Regions from separate parts of the Leucobacter komagatae genome, predicted to be linked through region 1. Evidence: predicted binding sites of a transcription regulator. Region 1 holds the regulator's gene; the other holds the start of a gene.
The links. Region 1 encodes LexA, which represses DNA repair genes until DNA is damaged. Its sites were predicted from a motif close to TCGAACANNTGTTCGA; they were not measured.
Positions count from the first base shown of each region.

Region 1 (4,209 bases):
CCTCGATTCACCTGTACACGTTCAACAGGCACGAACAGGTGCTCGCCGTGCTCGCTGACCTCGACCTGCTGCCTGCGCGGTAGGCGTCGCACCCTGTGGCCGTCGCTGCCCGATGCCGCCGCTGAGCTACAGGGTCGCGACGGCCTGCGGGAACGTCGAAGCCAGGTCCGCGGTCTCTGCTGCTTTCTCCAAGTGCCGCAGTTGCGCGGGGATCGCGTTGCCTTTTCGGGTCATTGCCTGAGCCCACAGCCTGCCCGCCCGGTAAGAAGAACGCACGAGCGGGCCCGCAAGCACCCCGCTGAAGCCCAACCCCTCAGCCTCTTTCGTGAGGTCAACGAACTCTTCCGGGCGAACCCAACGTTCGACCGGGTGGTGCAGCTTCGACGGCCGGAGGTACTGGGTGAGGGTGAGGATATCGCAGCCCGCGTCGCGAAGTTCGCGCATCGTCGAGCTGATCTCGGCGCTAGTCTCGCCCATGCCGAGAATGAGGTTTGACTTCGTGATCATTCCCGCGGCGCGGGCCCGCTCGAGCACCCCAAGTGAGCGCTCGTAGCGGAACCCTGGCCTGATCCGCCGGAAGATGCGGGGCACCGTCTCAAGGTTGTGCGCGAACACCTCGGGCGATGCTTCGAACACCTGCTCAAGGTCTTCCGGTCGCCCGCCGAGGTCGTCAGCGAGGACTTCAACACCGGCGCCAGGGTTTAGCGCGTGGATCTGGCGAATTGTCTCGGCGTACAGCCACGCACCAGTGTCAGGCAGGTCGTCACGGGTGACCCCTGTGATCGTTGCGTAGCGGAGACCCATTGTGCGCACGGACTCGGCGACCCGTCGCGGCTCGTCGCGGTCCAGGGGGAGTGGCTTCCCTGACGTGATTTGGCAGAAATCACATCGGCGCGTGCAGATCGACCCGCCGATGAGGAAGGTGGCCTCGCGGTCCTCCCAGCACTCGTAGATGTTCGGGCACCCCGCTTCCGCGCAGACGGTGTGCAGGCCTTCCGACTTCACGAGCTGCTGCACGGCGCGGTATTCGGGCCCGGTGCGTGCGCGAGTCTTGATCCACTCGGGCTTTCGCTCGATCGGTGTGGCGGCGTTCTTCGCTTCGACCCGCAGCAGCCGCCGCTCCTCGGGCTCGGGGCGTTCCCCGGTTGAAGGCAGAATCTTGACGGTCATGCGGCAAACCTCTCGAGAACGGGGGCCAGGTGTACCTGTAGCGCGGGGAGCGCATCTGCAGGCGTGATTGTGCGGCCCGCGAGCTGGGTGAGCGAGGCCACGCCAGCATCGGTGATGCCGCACGGGGTGAACGTGTCGAACGGCGAGAGATCGTTGTTGCAGTTGAGTGCGAGCCCGTGGCTCACGATTCGCCTACCGACATGGATTCCGATCTGTGCGAACTTGGCGGGCACCAGAGGTCCCGGCGCGGCGGGCAGCGCCCACACACCGGTGCGGCCCTCAATGAGGTTGCCTGAGACACCGAACTCGGCAGCGGTGGCGATGAGCGCCCGCTCAAGCGCGTGCACGAGGTCAGCTCCGCCGAATCCGTGAGTGAGGCGAATCACCGGGTAGACGACGAGCTGACCCGGCCCGTGCCAAGTGACCCGCCCGCCCCGGTTCACCGGAACAACGGGGGTGCCGTCGCTCGGGTACTCGTTGCGCTCTGCTCGTCTTCCGGCTGTGAAGACTGGCTCGTGTTCGAGCGCGAGCACGGTGCCGGTGTCCACGCCGGCCTCAAGCCTCGCCGCTGCCTCCTGCTGGAGTGCGAGCCCCGCGGAGTAGGTGACCAGGTTGGGTGAGAGCCCTGCGACGACAAAACTGGGCGCGGCGCTGAATTCGGGGGACGCTGTCGAACGGGAAGGCGCGGGGTGGAAACGCATGCGACCAGTTAAATAGACTCCGTCCAATAAATCAAGCTCATGTGCTGAACATCAAAACAGCCCACCCTGGGCGCCTCATGGATTTGAGGCTGGCCTGGGTGGGCTGCTGGAGTTTCGGTGCCGCCGTGCTGTTGCTGTCGGCGGGGCTGTGGGGCGCGAGTTAGACCGAGCGGAAGACCGCGACGACCTTGCCGAGCACCTCGGCGTGGTCGCCAAGGATGGGCTCGAACGCGCTGTTGCGGGGGAGGAGCCAGGTGTGGCCGTCGCGGCGGCGGAACACCTTCACAGTTGCTTCGCCCTCGAGCATGGCCGCGACAATGTCACCATTGTCTGCCTCGCGCTGCTGCCTGACCACGACGAAGTCGCCGTCGCAGATCGCGGCATCAATCATGGAGTCGCCCACGACCTTCAGCATAAAGAGTTGGCCGTCGCCGACCAGCTGGCGGGGAAGTGGCACAACCTCCTCGACCTGCTGGTCTGCCGTGATGGGTACGCCCGCGGCGATCTGCCCCACGAGTGGTACGTACGCGGTCTCCTGCGCCTGCGTTGCCTGCGCGTCTGCGACGGCGCTGCTCGTGACGGCAAGCTCAACGAGGATTTCAAGGGCGCGGGGCCTGTTGGGGTCGCGCCGAATGTATCCGCCAAGCTCGAGTCGGCTCAGTTGGTGGGTCACGCTAGAGAGTGAGGAGAGCCCGACGGCGTCGCCGATCTCGCGCATGCTCGGCGGGTATCCGCGCGTCTCAACGGAGCGGGCAATGAACTCGAGGATCGCCTGTTGCTTCTCTGTCAACGGCTTCTGCGGCGCCGAGGCAAGTTCGCTCATTGCTCGTCCTCTCGAATGTGGTGGGGCCCGTTTCGCGGGTGATGTTCGCGTGTTTTCACCTCGGCCCGCGTGAATGTCGGTGGTCACTGATTGGGTGATCTCACTGTTCGAAACCCTAGCCCGGATATTCGAGGCGAGGCAAACATTCGTTCGAGTGTCGCGCGGATTCGCGTGATATTGGTTCGAAGTCCGGGGTTGCGGTTTCGAAGACTCGAAGATATATTCGAAAAAGATGTTCGAATCGAGCGAATTCGTTCGAACACTCTCGAGAGAGGAAATCCTCATGACTGCAACAGCAACCGTGACGACGTTCGGCCCCCGCACTGATGCGACCCGCGCCCACGAGCCTGCCACTCGATCGTCTGCTTCCACCCGGCTCCGGCTCACGCGCCGCGGCCGTGTTGTCTTCGGCGGCCTCGCTACCGTGCTTGTCGCCGGGGTGCTCGGTGTCGTCGCGGCGATCGCTGCCCCTGGCGCGATCGCGAACGGCTCCCAGAGCACGCAAGAGTTCCCGTACATCGTTGCCCAGTCGGGTGATTCGCTCTGGAGTATTGCTTCAGACCTCGAGCCGACCGCTGACCCCCGCGACGTCGTCGCTGAGATTCAGCGCCTCAACCAGATGCAGGCGTCTGACCTGCAGGCCGGTGATGCGATTGCGGTTCCGCTGCGGTTCGAGGGCAACGACCTGACCTTCCCCGCGTCAGAACTCTAGGTCGGCTTTGGTCGCCCGGTACGCATCCGGGATGCTCCGCTGACTAGACTTGTCGTGTGGCTGAATTGAGCGATCTTCCTCTCCGTGACAATCTCGTTGGCAAGTCCCCGTACGGTGCGCCGCAGGCTGCGGTCCCCGTGAGTCTCAATGTGAACGAGAACACGCATCCGCTCCCCGAAGCATTCATCGCCGACGCGACGGCGGCCCTTGCCGACGCGCTTCGCAACGTCAACAGGTACCCCGACCGCGAGTTCATGGAACTCAGAGAAGCACTCGCTGGGTACCTCGGTTACGGTCTCGCCCCTGAACAGGTGTGGGCTGCGAACGGTTCGAACGAGGTCCTCCAGCAGATCTTGCAGGCATTCGGTGGCCCCGGGCGATCGCTCATGAGCTTCACCCCGACCTACTCCATGTACCCGCTCCTCGCCGACGGCACGGATACCGGCTGGATCGGCGTGCCCCGCGACCTCAACTATGCGGTGACGCCCGAGCTCGTGGTCGCGGCCATCGCCGAGCACCGGCCCGACATCGTCGTGCTGTGCGCGCCAAACAACCCGACGGGTACCCCGATGTCGCTCGACACGGTGCGCGCCGCGTACGACGCCTTCGACGGCATTCTGATCGTCGACGAGGCCTACAAGGAGTTCGACACCGAATCCGAGTCCGCCATTTCGCTGCTCGAGGGGAGGCACCGCCTCATCGTGAGTCGCACGATGAGCAAGGCGTTCGCGTTCGCGGGCGTAAGGGTTGGGTACCTCGCCGCCGATCGTGCGATCGTCGACGCGCTCCGCCTCGTACGCCTG
Region 1 covers NZ_VFON01000001.1:1,233,897-1,238,105, reverse strand. The annotation lists gene FB468_RS05745 (methylenetetrahydrofolate reductase) at 1-83, shown strand, start outside; gene lipA (lipoyl synthase) at 127-1,170, opposite strand; gene lipB (lipoyl(octanoyl) transferase LipB) at 1,167-1,871, opposite strand; gene lexA (transcriptional repressor LexA) at 2,032-2,694, opposite strand; gene FB468_RS05725 (LysM peptidoglycan-binding domain-containing protein) at 2,978-3,406, shown strand; gene FB468_RS05720 (histidinol-phosphate transaminase) at 3,463-4,209, shown strand, end outside.

Region 2 (4,209 bases), 730 kb from region 1:
GTTACGATTCCGATGAAGTCAAGTGTCAGGCTCATGGTGGAATCGTAGCCCCAACCGCCGTCATCCATTGTGTTGATCTTTTGGGGTTTTTGCGGCACCACTGGGGCACCAGTCGTACGCTGAGGGCATGACCTGGGAATCTCTTCTGCTGAAGTTCGACAGGCTTGCCGGTGGACGACAGGCCGGAGTTCGCATCGCCGAGGCCGACCGCACCCACCAAAGGACAAGGCGCGCCTTCGCGTGGATCTGGTGGCTGCTCGGCGTCGAAGTGCTGCTCGGGGTCGGCGCGGTCGCCGTCGCGCTCGTCCTCGCGAGCTCGGGTGCGCCCGTGCCGATCGCGGTGTGGGTTCGAACGGTCGTCGTGCTCGGGATGACGCTCACCCTCGGGTACTTCGCCTGGCGAGCGTCGGACGGATGGCGCTGGGCCTACCAGCGACTGCGACTGTTCTCGCAGATCTTCCCCGTGGTGACCCTCGTCATGGCTGCGATTCCCGGGCTCTACCCGGGCTGGATGGTCACCGAACAGATCCTCTTCAGCCTCGTCATGATCGGTATCGCAGACTTCCTCACCAGCGACCACATGCGCCACGCCTACGGGTCGATCGACCCCGGCGCCACTGCTGCAATCCGCTAGGGGCAGGCCGTGCCGCGCCCGAACCCGTGCGAGCGCCCCGGCCGGAGACCGGCCCTAGATCTGACCGATCGCCTCCCGCTTCTCGGCCTGGAAGCGGTCCTCGCGCCTACCGTAGGCCCAGTAGGGGGAGAGCGACAGCTGTGCGCGCTCGAGGTCACGCTCATCCGTGAAGTAGGGCCTGAGGGCCTTCATCGCTCCACGCTCGCCGTGCACGAAGACCTGCACGCGCCCGGGGCGCCACGGTGCAGCCCGGACAGCGTCAACAAGCACGGACGACGTGCCGGCCTCCGCAGCGCCGCGGAACAACCAGGTCACTGAGATTCCCAACGGTGCAGCAAGTTCGAGCACGTCGGCCTCGCCACCAACCTCAATGAAGCAGTCGCCAACTGCGTCGGCGGGCATTGCTTCGAGCGCCGAGGCGATCGCCGGGATCGCGGACTCGTCGCCCGCAAGCAGGTGCCAGTCTGCGCTCGGGTCTGGCGCGTAGCCACCGCCGATACCGCGCAGCACGACCGGGTCTCCAGGCTGGGCCGAGTCTGCCCAGGGGCCAGCCACGCCCTCGGTGCCGTGAACGACGAAGTCGATCCAGAGTTCGCCCGCCTCGTGGTCAACCCGCCGAACGGTGTAGGTGCGAGTTGAGGGAACGAGGTCAGCGCCGAGCTCATCGCGGAGCGCATCGAGGTCGTAGGGTGGCGCGATGTCACTGCCGGGCTGCCTGAAGAGCATCTTGCTGTAGGCGTCGGTGTGCCCGCCCGCGTCGACCTCAGCCATCGCTGGGCCGTGCGCCACAATGCGCACGAGGTGGGGGCTGAGCTGCACACGCTCCTTCACCTCGAGCACAATCTGGGGCCGAGCGGGGCGCTGGCGCGTAGCTGTAGCAGGAGCGGTCATGGTCTCTACCTCATTCATCTGATGATCTGTCCCAACCCTCAACCCTGGCACACTCTTGCAAAGTTCTCTAGGAGTCGGCCGAAAGCGAACATGCAGATTGTTTAGAACACACGTTCGAATCAAGGGCCCGAACCCGCTAAGCTGGGGGAGTGACTTCTCAGAGCAAAACACCTATCCGCTCCTCCGCGGCGCACGCGCACATCAGCGTTCAGGGCGCCAGGGTACACAACCTCAAGAACGTCGACCTGTCGATTCCCCGCGACTCGCTCGTCGTCTTCACCGGGCTCTCCGGGAGCGGGAAGTCGAGCCTCGCATTCGACACGATCTTCGCCGAGGGGCAGCGGCGCTATGTCGAGTCGCTGAGCGCCTACGCCCGGCAGTTTCTTGGCCAGGTCGATCGGCCCGACGTCGACTTCATCGAGGGCCTGAGCCCGGCGGTGTCGATTGACCAGAAGTCAACGAACCGCAATCCCCGCTCGACGGTCGGCACAATCACGGAGATCTACGACTACATGCGTCTGCTCTGGGCGCGCGTCGGTATCCCACACTGCGCGGTGTGCGGTGAGCGCATCGAGTCGCAGACCGTCCAGCAGATCGCTGACAGGCTCATGGAGCTCGAAGAGCGAACCCGGTTCCAGGTACTCGCACCTGTCGTGTCGAAGAAGAAGGGCGAGTTCGTCGACCTCTTCCAGGAGCTCGCCGCAACCGGTTACTCGCGCGCGATCGTCGATGGCGAGCTCATCCAGCTCAGTGACCCGCCCAAGCTCAAGAAGCAGATTAAGCACGACATCTCGGTCGTCATCGACCGACTCGTCGCGTCCCCGGATGGCCTCGGTCGTCTCACCGACTCGCTCGAGACGGCGCTCCGCCTCGCCGACGGCACGGTGCAGATCGATTTCGTCGACCGCGACGAGAAGGCCGACGACCGGGTGCAGGTCTTTTCCGAGCACCTTTCGTGCCCGAACCAGCACCCGGTGCAGCTCACCGAGATCGAACCGCGCACCTTCTCGTTCAACGCGCCGTTCGGCGCGTGCCCGACGTGTTCGGGCCTCGGCACGAGCATGTCGGTCGACGAAGACCTCGTGCTGGGTGACCCTGAGCTCTCCATCAGCGAGGGCGTCATCATCCCCTGGACGAGCCAGGGCAAGAGCCTGTACCAGTACTACGAGAAGCTTCTCGTAGGGCTTTCGAAAGACCTCGAGTTCTCGCTCAAGACTCCCTGGGGCGAGCTCGATGAATACGTGCGCGAAGCCGTGCTCCGCGGCAACGACTTCAAGGTCAACGTCCGCTGGAAGAACCGCTTCGGGCGCGAGGTGAAGTACACGAGCGGCTTCGAAGGGGTTATCCCGTTCATCGAGCGGCAGTACGCCGAGGCCGAGAGCGACAACCGGCGCGAGCGCTGGTCAGAGTTTCTGCGTGAAGTCCCCTGCCACGTCTGCAACGGCCAGCGGTTGAAGCCGGAGGTGCTCGCGGTCACCGTCGACGACGAGTCGATCGCGAGTGTCGGCGAGTTCAGCCTGCTCGACGCGAAGCACTTCTTCGACAGCGTTGAGCTCAGCGAGCGCGACGCGAAGATCGCCGCGCAAGTGCTGCGCGAGATCCGCCTTCGCTTCGACTTCCTCATCGAGGTCGGTCTTGGATACCTCACGCTCGCCCGCGCTGCTGGCACGCTCTCCGGCGGCGAAGCACAGCGCATCCGTCTCGCCACCCAGATCGGGTCTGGGCTGACCGGCGTGCTCTACGTGCTCGACGAGCCCTCGATCGGGCTGCACCAGCGCGACAATCGACGCCTCATCGAGACGCTCGTAAAGCTCCGTGACCTCGGCAACACGCTCATCGTTGTCGAGCACGACGAGGAGACCATCGAGGCCGCTGACTGGCTCGTCGACATCGGCCCGGGCGCTGGTGTTGAGGGCGGCACCGTCGTGCACTCGGGCCTGCTGCCCGCGCTGCGCGAGAACACGAACTCGGTCACGGGTGACTACCTCGCCGGCCGGCGAGCCATCGAGACCCCGAAGGGGCGCAGGCCGCTCGACAAGCACCGCGAACTGAAGGTCGTCGGCGCGCGCTCGAACAACCTCAAGAACGTCGACGCGACGTTCCCCCTCGGCGTGATGACCGCGGTCACCGGCGTCTCAGGGAGCGGCAAGTCGACGCTCGTGAACGACGTGCTGTACCGCGTGCTCGCCAACCAGCTCAACGGCGCCCGCATGGTTCCGGGCAAGCACACCCGCGTCACGGGACTCGAACACCTCGACAAGGTCGTCCATGTCGACCAGGCGCCGATCGGCCGCACCCCGCGCTCGAACCCGGCGACCTACACCGGCGTGTTCGACAAGATTCGCAACCTGTTCGCGGATACCCCGGAGGCGAAGACACGGGGGTACCTGCCCGGCAGGTTCAGCTTCAACGTCAAGGGCGGCCGCTGCGAGGCTTGCTCTGGCGACGGCACGCTGAAGATCGAGATGAACTTCCTTCCCGACGTCTACGTTGCCTGCGAGGTGTGCGGGGGCAACCGGTACAACCGCGAGACGCTGCAGGTGCGCTACAAGGGCAAGAACATCGCCGAGGTGCTCGAGATGCCGATCGCCGAGGCGGAGCAGTTCTTCGAGCCGATCTCATCGATCCACCGCTTCATGAAGACCCTCGTCGACGTCGGCCTCGGCTACGTCAGGCTCGGCCAG
Region 2 covers NZ_VFON01000001.1:505,467-509,675, reverse strand. The annotation lists gene FB468_RS02305 (VOC family protein) at 1-35, opposite strand, end outside; gene FB468_RS02300 (hypothetical protein) at 128-634, shown strand; gene FB468_RS02295 (siderophore-interacting protein) at 689-1,525, opposite strand; gene uvrA (excinuclease ABC subunit UvrA) at 1,675-4,209, shown strand, end outside.
Region 2: the regulator LexA is predicted to act here: its motif matches at 1,628-1,643, upstream of uvrA (excinuclease ABC subunit UvrA).